One region of the Pseudomonas oplopanacis genome, then DNA from elsewhere that is predicted to be linked to it. Evidence: predicted binding sites of a transcription regulator. Region 1 holds the regulator's gene; the other holds the start of a gene.

Region 1 (4,765 bases):
ACGCTGCGGGCTCGCTGGCTGCATCCTGACTAAACTGGATGAAACGGCAAGTCTCGGCGAGGTGCTGAGCCTGGCGATCAGTCATGAATTGCCGGTGGCGTACCTGACCGATGGCCCGCGGATCCCGGATGATTTGCATCTGCCGCGCCGTCATCAGTTGGTCAGTCGCGCCGTAAGCGTACAAATGCAGGAAGAACCCAGCGAAGAAGCCATGGCTGACATGTTCGCTGATATTTACCACAGCCCGACCAAGCAGGTTGGCTAAGGTAGTAATGAACAGTTTTTGTACCTACATCGATGGTCTGCCATGCATTGTTCCATTTGCGAACGCGCAGCCAGTAATGTGGCCTCCGTCTATGCAAGACAAGGTAAAGAAATAACATGGGCAGCATGCATCCCGTACAGGTGATCGCGGTGACCGGCGGCAAAGGTGGCGTCGGCAAGACTAACGTGTCAGTGAATTTGTCGCTGGCCCTGGCTGAGCTCGGCCGTCGCGTCATGCTGTTGGACGCTGACCTGGGCCTGGCGAACGTTGACGTCCTGCTGGGACTGACACCCAAACGTACCCTGGCCGACGTGATCGAAGGCCGCTGCGAGCTGCGCGACGTTCTGTTGCAGGGCCCGGGCGGTATTCGAATCGTTCCGGCCGCGTCTGGCACCCAGAGCATGGTTCATTTGAGCCCGGCTCAACACGCCGGACTGATCCAGGCCTTCAGCGACATCGGCGACAATCTCGACGTATTGGTGATCGACACCGCTGCGGGCATAGGTGACTCGGTAGTCAGTTTTGTTCGCGCAGCGCAGGAAGTCTTGCTGGTGGTCTGCGACGAGCCGACCTCGATCACCGACGCCTACGCGCTGATCAAACTGCTTAACCGCGATTACGGCATGAACCGCTTCCGCGTCCTGGCCAACATGGCCCAGAGCCCGCAAGAAGGTCGCAACCTGTTCGCCAAGTTGACCAAGGTCACCGACCGCTTTCTCGACGTGGCCTTGCAATACGTCGGCGCGGTGCCTTACGACGAAAGCGTGCGCAAGGCTGTGCAGAAACAACGTGCCGTGTATGAAGCCTTCCCGCGTTCCAAGTGCGCCCTGGCGTTCAAGGCCATCGCGCAGAAAGTTGATACCTGGCCGCTGCCTGCCAACCCGCGCGGGCACCTTGAGTTTTTCGTCGAGCGCCTCGTGCAACAGACCGCAGGACCCGTCCTATGACAGCCAGTGGCTACAACCTCTACAAGAAGTCGGCACGTGACGCGCAGTACGAGCTGATCGAGCGTTACGCGCCACTGGTCAAACGCATTGCTTACCACTTGCTGGCCCGTCTGCCGGCCAGTGTCCAGGTTGAAGACCTGATCCAGGCCGGGATGATCGGCCTGCTTGAAGTGTCGACCAAATACGACGCCAGCAAAGGCGCAAGTTTCGAGACGTACGCGGGCATACGAATCCGCGGCGCCATGCTCGATGAAGTACGCAAGGGGGACTGGGCGCCACGCTCGGTCCACCGAAATACCCGTATGGTCAGTGACGCAATTCGCTCTATTGAAGCTAAAACCGGCCGTGACGCTAAAGATCACGAGGTTGCGGCCGAACTCCAATTGAGTCTCGACGATTATTACGGGATTTTGAACGACACCCTGGGCAGCCGCTTATTCAGTTTCGACGATCTGTTGCAGGACGGCGAACACGAAGGGCTGCATGAGGATGGCGCGAGTGCTCATCTCGAGCCGTCACGCGATCTGGAAGATGAACGCTTCCAGGCGGCGCTGGCGGACGCGATTGCCAATTTGCCGGAGCGCGAGCGACTGGTGTTGGCGCTGTACTACGACGAAGAGTTGAATCTCAAGGAAATCGGTGAGGTCCTGGGGGTCAGCGAATCGCGGGTCAGCCAGTTACACAGCCAGTGCGCGGCCCGTTTGCGGGGGCGTTTGGGGGAGTGGCGAGCGCGCTGAAGGCAGTGTGGGGACACTGCGAACGGGGCTGGTGCGGATTTGAACGGCACCGGTCGCGATCTGTTGTGCTCCAGACAGTCATCGAGTGAATTGCCGAATTGATTGAAATGGCGCGTCCAGGTGCTGGGCGCGTTTAAGACTGCTTGGAGGTCGAATTGGACAAGAACATGAAAATCCTCATCGTTGATGACTTCTCAACGATGCGGCGGATCATAAAAAACCTGTTGCGTGACCTTGGGTTCACCAACACGGTCGAGGCTGACGATGGCACTACTGCCATTCCGGTTCTCAACAGCGGGAGCATCGACTTTCTGGTAACGGACTGGAACATGCCTGGCATGACCGGTATCGATCTGCTGCGCCACGTGCGCGCCGATGAAAAGCTCAAGCACCTGCCAGTGCTGATGGTGACCGCTGAAGCCAAGCGCGAGCAGATCATCGAAGCGGCCCAGGCCGGCGTAAACGGCTATGTGGTCAAACCCTTCACGGCCCAGGCGTTGAAAGAAAAAATCGAGAAGATTTTCGAACGCATCGGTTGATCCACTGCGCCACGGGGGAGCTATGGAGCATAAAGAATCTTCACAGGGCGATTTTGAATCGACCCTGAAAAAACATGCCGTCGAACTGGTCGCCAGCCTTGAAAAAGGCAGGTTCGGCGAGGCTGTGCAACTGATCCATGAGCTCAATCAGACCCGTGACCGTGGCCTGTATCAGGAAGTGGGCAAGCTCACTCGCGAGCTGCACAGCGCGATCGTCAATTTCCAGATTGACCCGAACATGCCGCAAGCCGAGGAAGTGTCGCAAATCACGGACGCCACCGAGCGCCTGGGGTATGTGGTCAAGCTGACCGAGGCCGCGGCCAACCGCACCATGGACCTGGTGGAAAGCGCCACGCCGCTGGTCAACAGCCTGAGCGAAGAAGCCCAGGCGTTGAGCACGGACTGGAGCCGGTTCATGCGCCGCGAAGTCGGGGCTGAAGAGTTCCGTGAGCTGGCCCGCCGCGTCGACGGTTTCCTGACACGCAGCACCGAGGACAACCGCACGGTGTCGAGCAACCTCAACGACATCCTGCTGGCTCAGGATTACCAGGACCTCACCGGTCAGGTGATCAAGCGCGTGACCCAGTTGGTCACCGAAGTTGAAAGCAATTTGCTCAAGCTCGTCCTCATGGCCAGCCAGGTAGACCGCTTTGCGGGTATCGAACATGACCGTGAATCGATGCTCGCCGAAAAAGATCCACAAAAACATCTCTCTCAGGGTGAAGGTCCGCAGATTCATGCCGATAAAAGAGAAGACGTTGTGTCCGGTCAGGACGATGTGGACGATTTGCTATCCAGCCTGGGATTTTAGCGTTTCAGCATTCTAGGTTTTTTAGGTTTTTAGACCTGTAGGAGCACCCCCTTAATGAGCTTCGGCGCCGATGAAGAGATCCTTCAGGATTTCCTGGTTGAGGCCGGCGAGATTCTAGAGCAACTGTCCGAACAACTGGTCGAGCTGGAAAGCCGACCGGATGATGCGGACTTGCTCAATGCAATTTTTCGCGGTTTTCACACTGTAAAAGGGGGCGCCGGCTTCCTCCAGCTCAACGAGCTGGTGGAGTGCTGCCACATCGCCGAGAACGTGTTCGACATCCTGCGCAAGGGTGAGCGTCGCGTCGATTCGGAACTGATGGACGTGGTCCTCGAAGCGCTGGACGCGGTGAACAGCATGTTCGGCGAAGTCCGCGAGCGTAGCCCGGTCACCGCTGCGACACCTGAATTGCTGGAGGCCCTGGCCCGTCTGGCCGAGCCGCAAACCGCAGATGAAGCTGCACCGGTTGCTGAAGTGGTTGAAGCACCTGCCGCCGAAAGCGAATCGGGCGACATCACCGATAACGAATTCGAACAACTGCTGGACTCGCTGAATGCCGTCAAGGCTCAGGCCGAAGCGCCAGTGGCTGCACCAACGCCTGCCAGCGATGCCGCTGCCAGCGACGAAATCACCGATGCCGAGTTCGAGTCATTACTCGATCAACTGCACGGCAAAGGCCAGTTCGCCGTCGACGCCGTGGCCCCAGCGCCAGCGGCACCGGCTGCGCCGAAAGCGGCGGGCGACAGCTCCGACATTACCGACGACGAATTTGAAGCTCTGCTCGATCAGCTGCACGGCAAGGGCAACTTTGCGGTGGATGCGCTGGAGTCGGCCATTGCTTCGGTACCAGCTACACCTGCGCCAACCGCAGCGGCGGCGGGCGGGGATCTGATCTCCGATCACGAGTTCGAATCGCTGCTCGACGAATTGCACGGTAAAGGCAAGTTCACCGACGTGGCGACAGGCTCTGTTGTCACTGCTGCGGCGCCCGTTGCCAAGGCAGCGGCACCCGTGGCCAAGGTGCCAGATCCAAAAGCCGAGGCACCGAAAGTCGAGGCGTCGAAACCGGTTGCCGCCGCTGCACCGGCCCCGGCCCGTGCTCCGGCTGCGCCGCCGCCGGAAAAACCGGCGAGCGAAGCCGAGACCACCGTGCGGGTCGATACCGCGCGTCTCGACGAAATCATGAACATGGTCGGCGAACTGGTACTGGTGCGTAACCGTTTGGTTCGCCTGGGTGCCAACAGTGCCGACGAGGCCATGTCCAAGGCTGTGTCGAACCTCGACGTGGTCACGGCTGACCTGCAAACCGCGGTCATGAAGACCCGGATGCAACCGATCAAGAAAGTCTTCGGACGCTTCCCGCGTCTGGTTCGCGACCTGGCTCGCCAGCTCAAGAAAGAGATCAACCTGGAACTGGTCGGCGAAGAAACCGACCTCGACAAGAACCTCGTCGAGGCCCTGGCCGA
Region 2 (4,765 bases), on a different contig from region 1:
GAGCAGGCTCGCTCCCACAGGGGATTTGTGAACGCCACAGATCCAATGTGGGAGCGAGCCTGCTCGCGAAGGGGCCATCAAATCCACTAGAAGTCTTTCAGGCCCGCCTGGCTTCCAACAAATCTGCCGCACACAACGCAATCCGCCGGCACGCCTCTGCCAGTTTCACCCGATCCACCACCAACCCAATCCGGATATGCCCTGCCGCACTCGGCCCGAACGCCTCCCCGGCCAACACCGACACGCCATACCCCTCCAGCAACCGCTCGGCAAACCCTTGAGCGCCGAGCCCGGTCTGGCGCACATCGACCATCACAAACATGCCGCCATCCGGACGGATCGGCTTGATCCCCGGACAACCGCTCAACCGTGCGCACACCAGATCGCGACGCTGACGATATTCCTCACGCATCAACGCCACTTCCGGCAGGTCCTGATCCAGCGCCAATTGGGCCGCGTTCTGGATAAAGTCCGGAATCCCGAACAGCATGCACAACGACAGATTCACCAGGTGCTCAGCCATGGGTTTGGGGCCAATCACCCAACCGACCCGCCAGCCACTCATGGCGTGTGATTTGGACAGGCTGTTGATGGTCGCGGTGCGCTCGGCCATGCCCGGCAGACTCGCCGGGCTGGTGTGTTCGCCCTCGAACAACAAATCGCTGTAGACCTCATCGCTGATCAACCACAGGTCATGGCGCACGCACAACGCCGCGAGCGCCTGCCAGGTGGACAGCGGCAAACTGGCGCCGGACGGGTTGTTGGGACTGTTGAGCAGGATGACCCGGGTTTTCGGCGTAATCAGTGCCGCGACATCCGCCGGATCGACGCGAAAGCCGTTCTCCGGACGCACCGCCACGGGCACTACTTTCGCAGAACAAGCGCCGAACACGCCTTCGTAAGTCACGTACATCGGTTCGGCGACGATCACCTCGTCGCCCGGATCGAGCAGGCATTGCGCAACCGAATACACCGCGCATTGCGCCCCCGGAAACACGATCACATGGTCACCATCCACCGCTTGACCACTGCGCTGGCGATGGCGCCGCGCAATGCTGCTGCGCAGCCCTCGACTGCCACGCACGTCCGGGTAGTGGGTGTCGCCGGCCTGCAAGCTGTCGATGGCGGCCTGGACAATCGGTTGTGGTGTGTCGAAATCCGGATCGCCGATAGACAGAAGCAGGACATCAATGCCCTGCTCGCGCATGTCCAGCGCTCGGTCATGAATCTGCCAGGCTGCCGCTCCATCGCCGGCGATTCGTTTGGTCAAGGCTGAATAGCGCATGTGATTCTCCTGTCGCGCGCGGACTCCCAGCCTTCACCCTATCTCAAATCACGAAACGCGCCACCATGGCATTCAAATCCACCGCCAGACGCGACAGCTCATGGGTGGCGACGCTGGTCTGGTTGGCACCGGTCGCCGACTGGGTAGCCAGGTCGCGGATGTTCACCAGGTTGCAGTCGACTTCGCGGGACACCTGCGCCTGTTCTTCCGAAGCACTGGCGATCACCAGGTTGCGTTCGTTGATCAAGTGGATCGACTGAGTGATCTGCTCCAGCGCGACACCGGCGGCGCGGGCCATTTCCAGGGTGCTTTGGGTGCGCTGGTTGCTTTGCTGCATCGACGAAACCGCTTCACCTGTGCCGTTCTGAATGCCGGCGACCATTTTTTCGATTTCCTGGGTCGATTGCGCGGTGCGATGGGCCAGTGCTCGCACTTCGTCCGCGACCACGGCAAAACCCCGTCCGGCTTCACCGGCGCGGGCGGCTTCGATGGCGGCGTTGAGCGCCAACAGGTTGGTTTGTTCGGCGATGGCGCGGATCACGTCCAGCACTTTGCCGATGTCACGGCCCTGCGCGGCCAGGCCTTCGATCATCACCGAGGTATTTTGCACGTCGTGGGTCATGGTCTGGATCGCGTTAACGGTTTCCACCACCCGGTCACGGCCTTCGCGGGCGGCCTGGGTCGACTGGCTGGACGCTTCGGAGGTCGATACCGCATTACGCGCAACTTCTTCCACGGCGGCGGTCATTTCGTTGACGGCGGTGGCGGCTTGTTCGATTTCGTTGTTTTGCTGTTGCAGGCCGCGCGAGGCTTCCTCGGTCACGGTGCTGAGTTCTTCCGCGGCGGCGCCCAGTTGCGTGGCTGAACCGGCGATCTGTTCGATGGTTTGGCGCAGGTTGGTTTGCATGGCGGCCAAGGCACCGAGCAAACGGGCCGGTTCGTCCTTGCCGTCGACCTCGATGACTTTGGTCAGGTTGCCGCCGGCGATGGTTTCGGCCGCCTGCACCGCGCGGTTCAGCGGGGTAACGATGCTGCGGGTCAGCAGCCAGGCGAGCAGTACGGTCAGCAGTGCGGCCATGACCGCAACCACAACGATGCCGGTGATGGCGCTGCTGTAGTGTTCGCCCGCTTCGGCGCCCGCCGCTTTGGCATATCCATTATTAAGGGCCACCAGTTTGTTCAACTGCTCGCCCATTTGATCGGTGCCGTCCTTGATCCGCGTGTTGATCAAGGTGCGCATTTCGTCGAGCTGGTTCTGCCGCGACAGCTCCATCATCTGGTTTTGCGCTTGCAGGTAACCGTCCAGCGTTGCCGTGAAGGTTTTGTACAGTGCAGCTTCGTCCGGCTGCGCGGGCAAGGCTGAGTAACTGGCCTGGGCGCTTCGCACCTTGTCGATGAGCACGCCGATGCGTGTCTGGGCTTCCTGCAAAGCAGCGGGTTCGCGGTTGGTCAGCACACGGAAAGAAAGGATGCGCAGGCGCAGGACGTTTTCGGTCATGTTGCCTAGAAAGCCGACACTGGGCAGCTGCGTGCTTTCCATATCAATGGAAGCCTGGCGGATGATCGACATACGGTTCACGGCAAACACACCCAGCACGATGACGAGCAAGGCAATAAAAGCAAAACCGAGGAAGGCGCGAGGCGCGATGTTCAAATTACGCAGTGACATAGGAGGATTCTCGGGTGGTTGAGGCTACGAGCATCCTTGCCGGAAATCACTGAAGGGATGTGGGTGCGTCCCTTCAGCTCGGCGCCACTGTCGAACCGGGGGTGTGAGCGTCTATAGGCTGTATCGGCCGGGGATGAGGATTTTTGCGGGGGTTGGAGAAATATATTTCGAGGGGTACGAAACACCGGAATGGGTGACGCTCTTGTGGCGAGGGAGCTTGCTCCCGCTCGGTTGCGCAGCAGCCGTCGCTTTTTGGGGCCGCTGCGCAGCCCAGCGGGAGCAAGCTCCCTCGCCACAGAGAATTTGTTTGCCTCCAGATCGGGGTCAGTCAGTGCGAGCAGCGATTCGCCAGACCCGCGCGATGTCGCTCGCGCGATCTTGCAGTAACCGTGGCGCCTCGGCGCACGCCTGTTCCAGCGTCATCGGGCCACTGGCCAAGGCAAACGCTGCATCGATGCCGTGCTCGTACAACGCCTGATATCCCTCGCCCAACGTGCCCGCGATCACGATCACTGGCACACCTTGCTGTTGGGCAATGCGCGCCACGCCGAACGGTGTCTTGCCACGCAAGGTCTGCGCATCGAATCGCCCTTCACCGGTAATCACCAGGTCGGCGCCCTGCACGGCTTCAGCCAAACCGACCAATTCGGCAACCACGTTCACGCCCGCCTGAAACTGCGCACCGAGGAACGCCTTGGCGGCAAATCCCAGGCCGCCAGCCGCCCCACTGCCCGGTTCGTCCTTGACGTCGTGACCTAATGCATCAGCGCACCGTTCGGCAAAGTGCCCAAGCGCGTTATCCAGTTGCTGCACCTGCTCGGGCGATGCGCCTTTTTGTGGGCCGAAAATGACTGAAGCGCCGTGGGGACCGCACAGTGGATTGGTGACATCGGCTGCAATGTCGAAGCGCACTTTAGCCAGACGCGGGTCAATGTTGCTCAGATCAATGCGATCCAGTTGCGCCAACGCCAAACCGCCTGGTGCCAGGGTTTGCCCCTGCGCATCCAGCAACCTCACGCCCAGCGCCTGCATGGCCCCGGCGCCGCCATCGTTGGTGGCGCTGCCGCCAATCGCCAGAATTACTCGCTGCGCCCCGGCATCGAGGGCGGCGCTAATCAGCTCACCGGTGCCAAACGTGCTGCTGGTGCACGCGTCGCGCTGGCTCAACGGGAGCAGTTGCAGGCCACTGGCCTCAGCCATTTCGATGATCGCGGTGTGGTTGTGCGGCAGCCAGCCCCAGGCTGCGTCGACGGTTGCACCGAGTGGGCCGCGCACAGGTGTGCGGCGCAGTTCGCCCTCGCACGCCGCCAGAATCGACTCGACCGTGCCTTCGCCGCCGTCGGCCATCGGGCATTTGACCAAGTGCGCGTCCGGCCAGACGTCTGCCAGCCCCAATGCAATGGCGTCGGCCACGCCTTGGGCGCTGAGGCTGTCCTTGAACGAATCGGGGGCGATGACGATTTTCATGCGAATTCTCCAGTTCCAATGCGCTCCATGCTGCCAGTAGCCCCGGACAATAACGCCAGTCCGCTGCACAAGCGGGTGTGGCGTTTATTGTTCATTTCTACAAAGTCTAGTGGTGAACGGTTTGGCCCCTTCGCGAGCAGGCTCGCTCCCACAGGGGAGCGCATTCCAAATGTGGGAGCGAGCCTGCTCGCGAAGGCGTCCTTATATCCACCACCCTAGTCGGTTTGCGGCAGAAGCTGCACACCCAGATAAAGCGCCAACATCCCATCCAGCTTGAGAGGATCAACCCCACTCAACTCGGCAATCCGCTCCATTCGATACCGCAAGCTATTGCGATGAATCCC

The links. The regulator FliA, encoded in region 1, starts transcription of late flagellar genes. The targets are predictions, from matches to a motif close to CTAAAGTTTNNNNNNNNNNNGCCGNTAA.
Region 2: the regulator FliA is predicted to act here: its motif matches at 3,075-3,102, upstream of ACWKV5_RS17690 (methyl-accepting chemotaxis protein).

What each region holds. Positions count from the first base shown of each region.
Region 1 covers NZ_JBSKHV010000002.1:662,797-667,561, forward strand. Annotated here, with positions in the region: gene flhF (flagellar biosynthesis GTPase FlhF) at 1-265, shown strand, start outside; gene fleN (flagellar synthesis regulator FleN) at 382-1,212, shown strand; gene fliA (RNA polymerase sigma factor FliA) at 1,209-1,949, shown strand; gene ACWKV5_RS07415 (chemotaxis response regulator CheY) at 2,117-2,488, shown strand; gene ACWKV5_RS07420 (protein phosphatase CheZ) at 2,511-3,299, shown strand; gene ACWKV5_RS07425 (chemotaxis protein CheA) at 3,354-4,765, shown strand, end outside.
Region 2 covers NZ_JBSKHV010000008.1:191,383-196,147, forward strand. Annotated here, with positions in the region: gene ACWKV5_RS17685 (pyridoxal phosphate-dependent aminotransferase) at 98-1,285, opposite strand; gene ACWKV5_RS17690 (methyl-accepting chemotaxis protein) at 1,329-2,954, opposite strand; gene ACWKV5_RS17695 (glycerate kinase) at 3,279-4,421, opposite strand; gene ACWKV5_RS17700 (sugar diacid recognition domain-containing protein) at 4,637-4,765, opposite strand, start outside.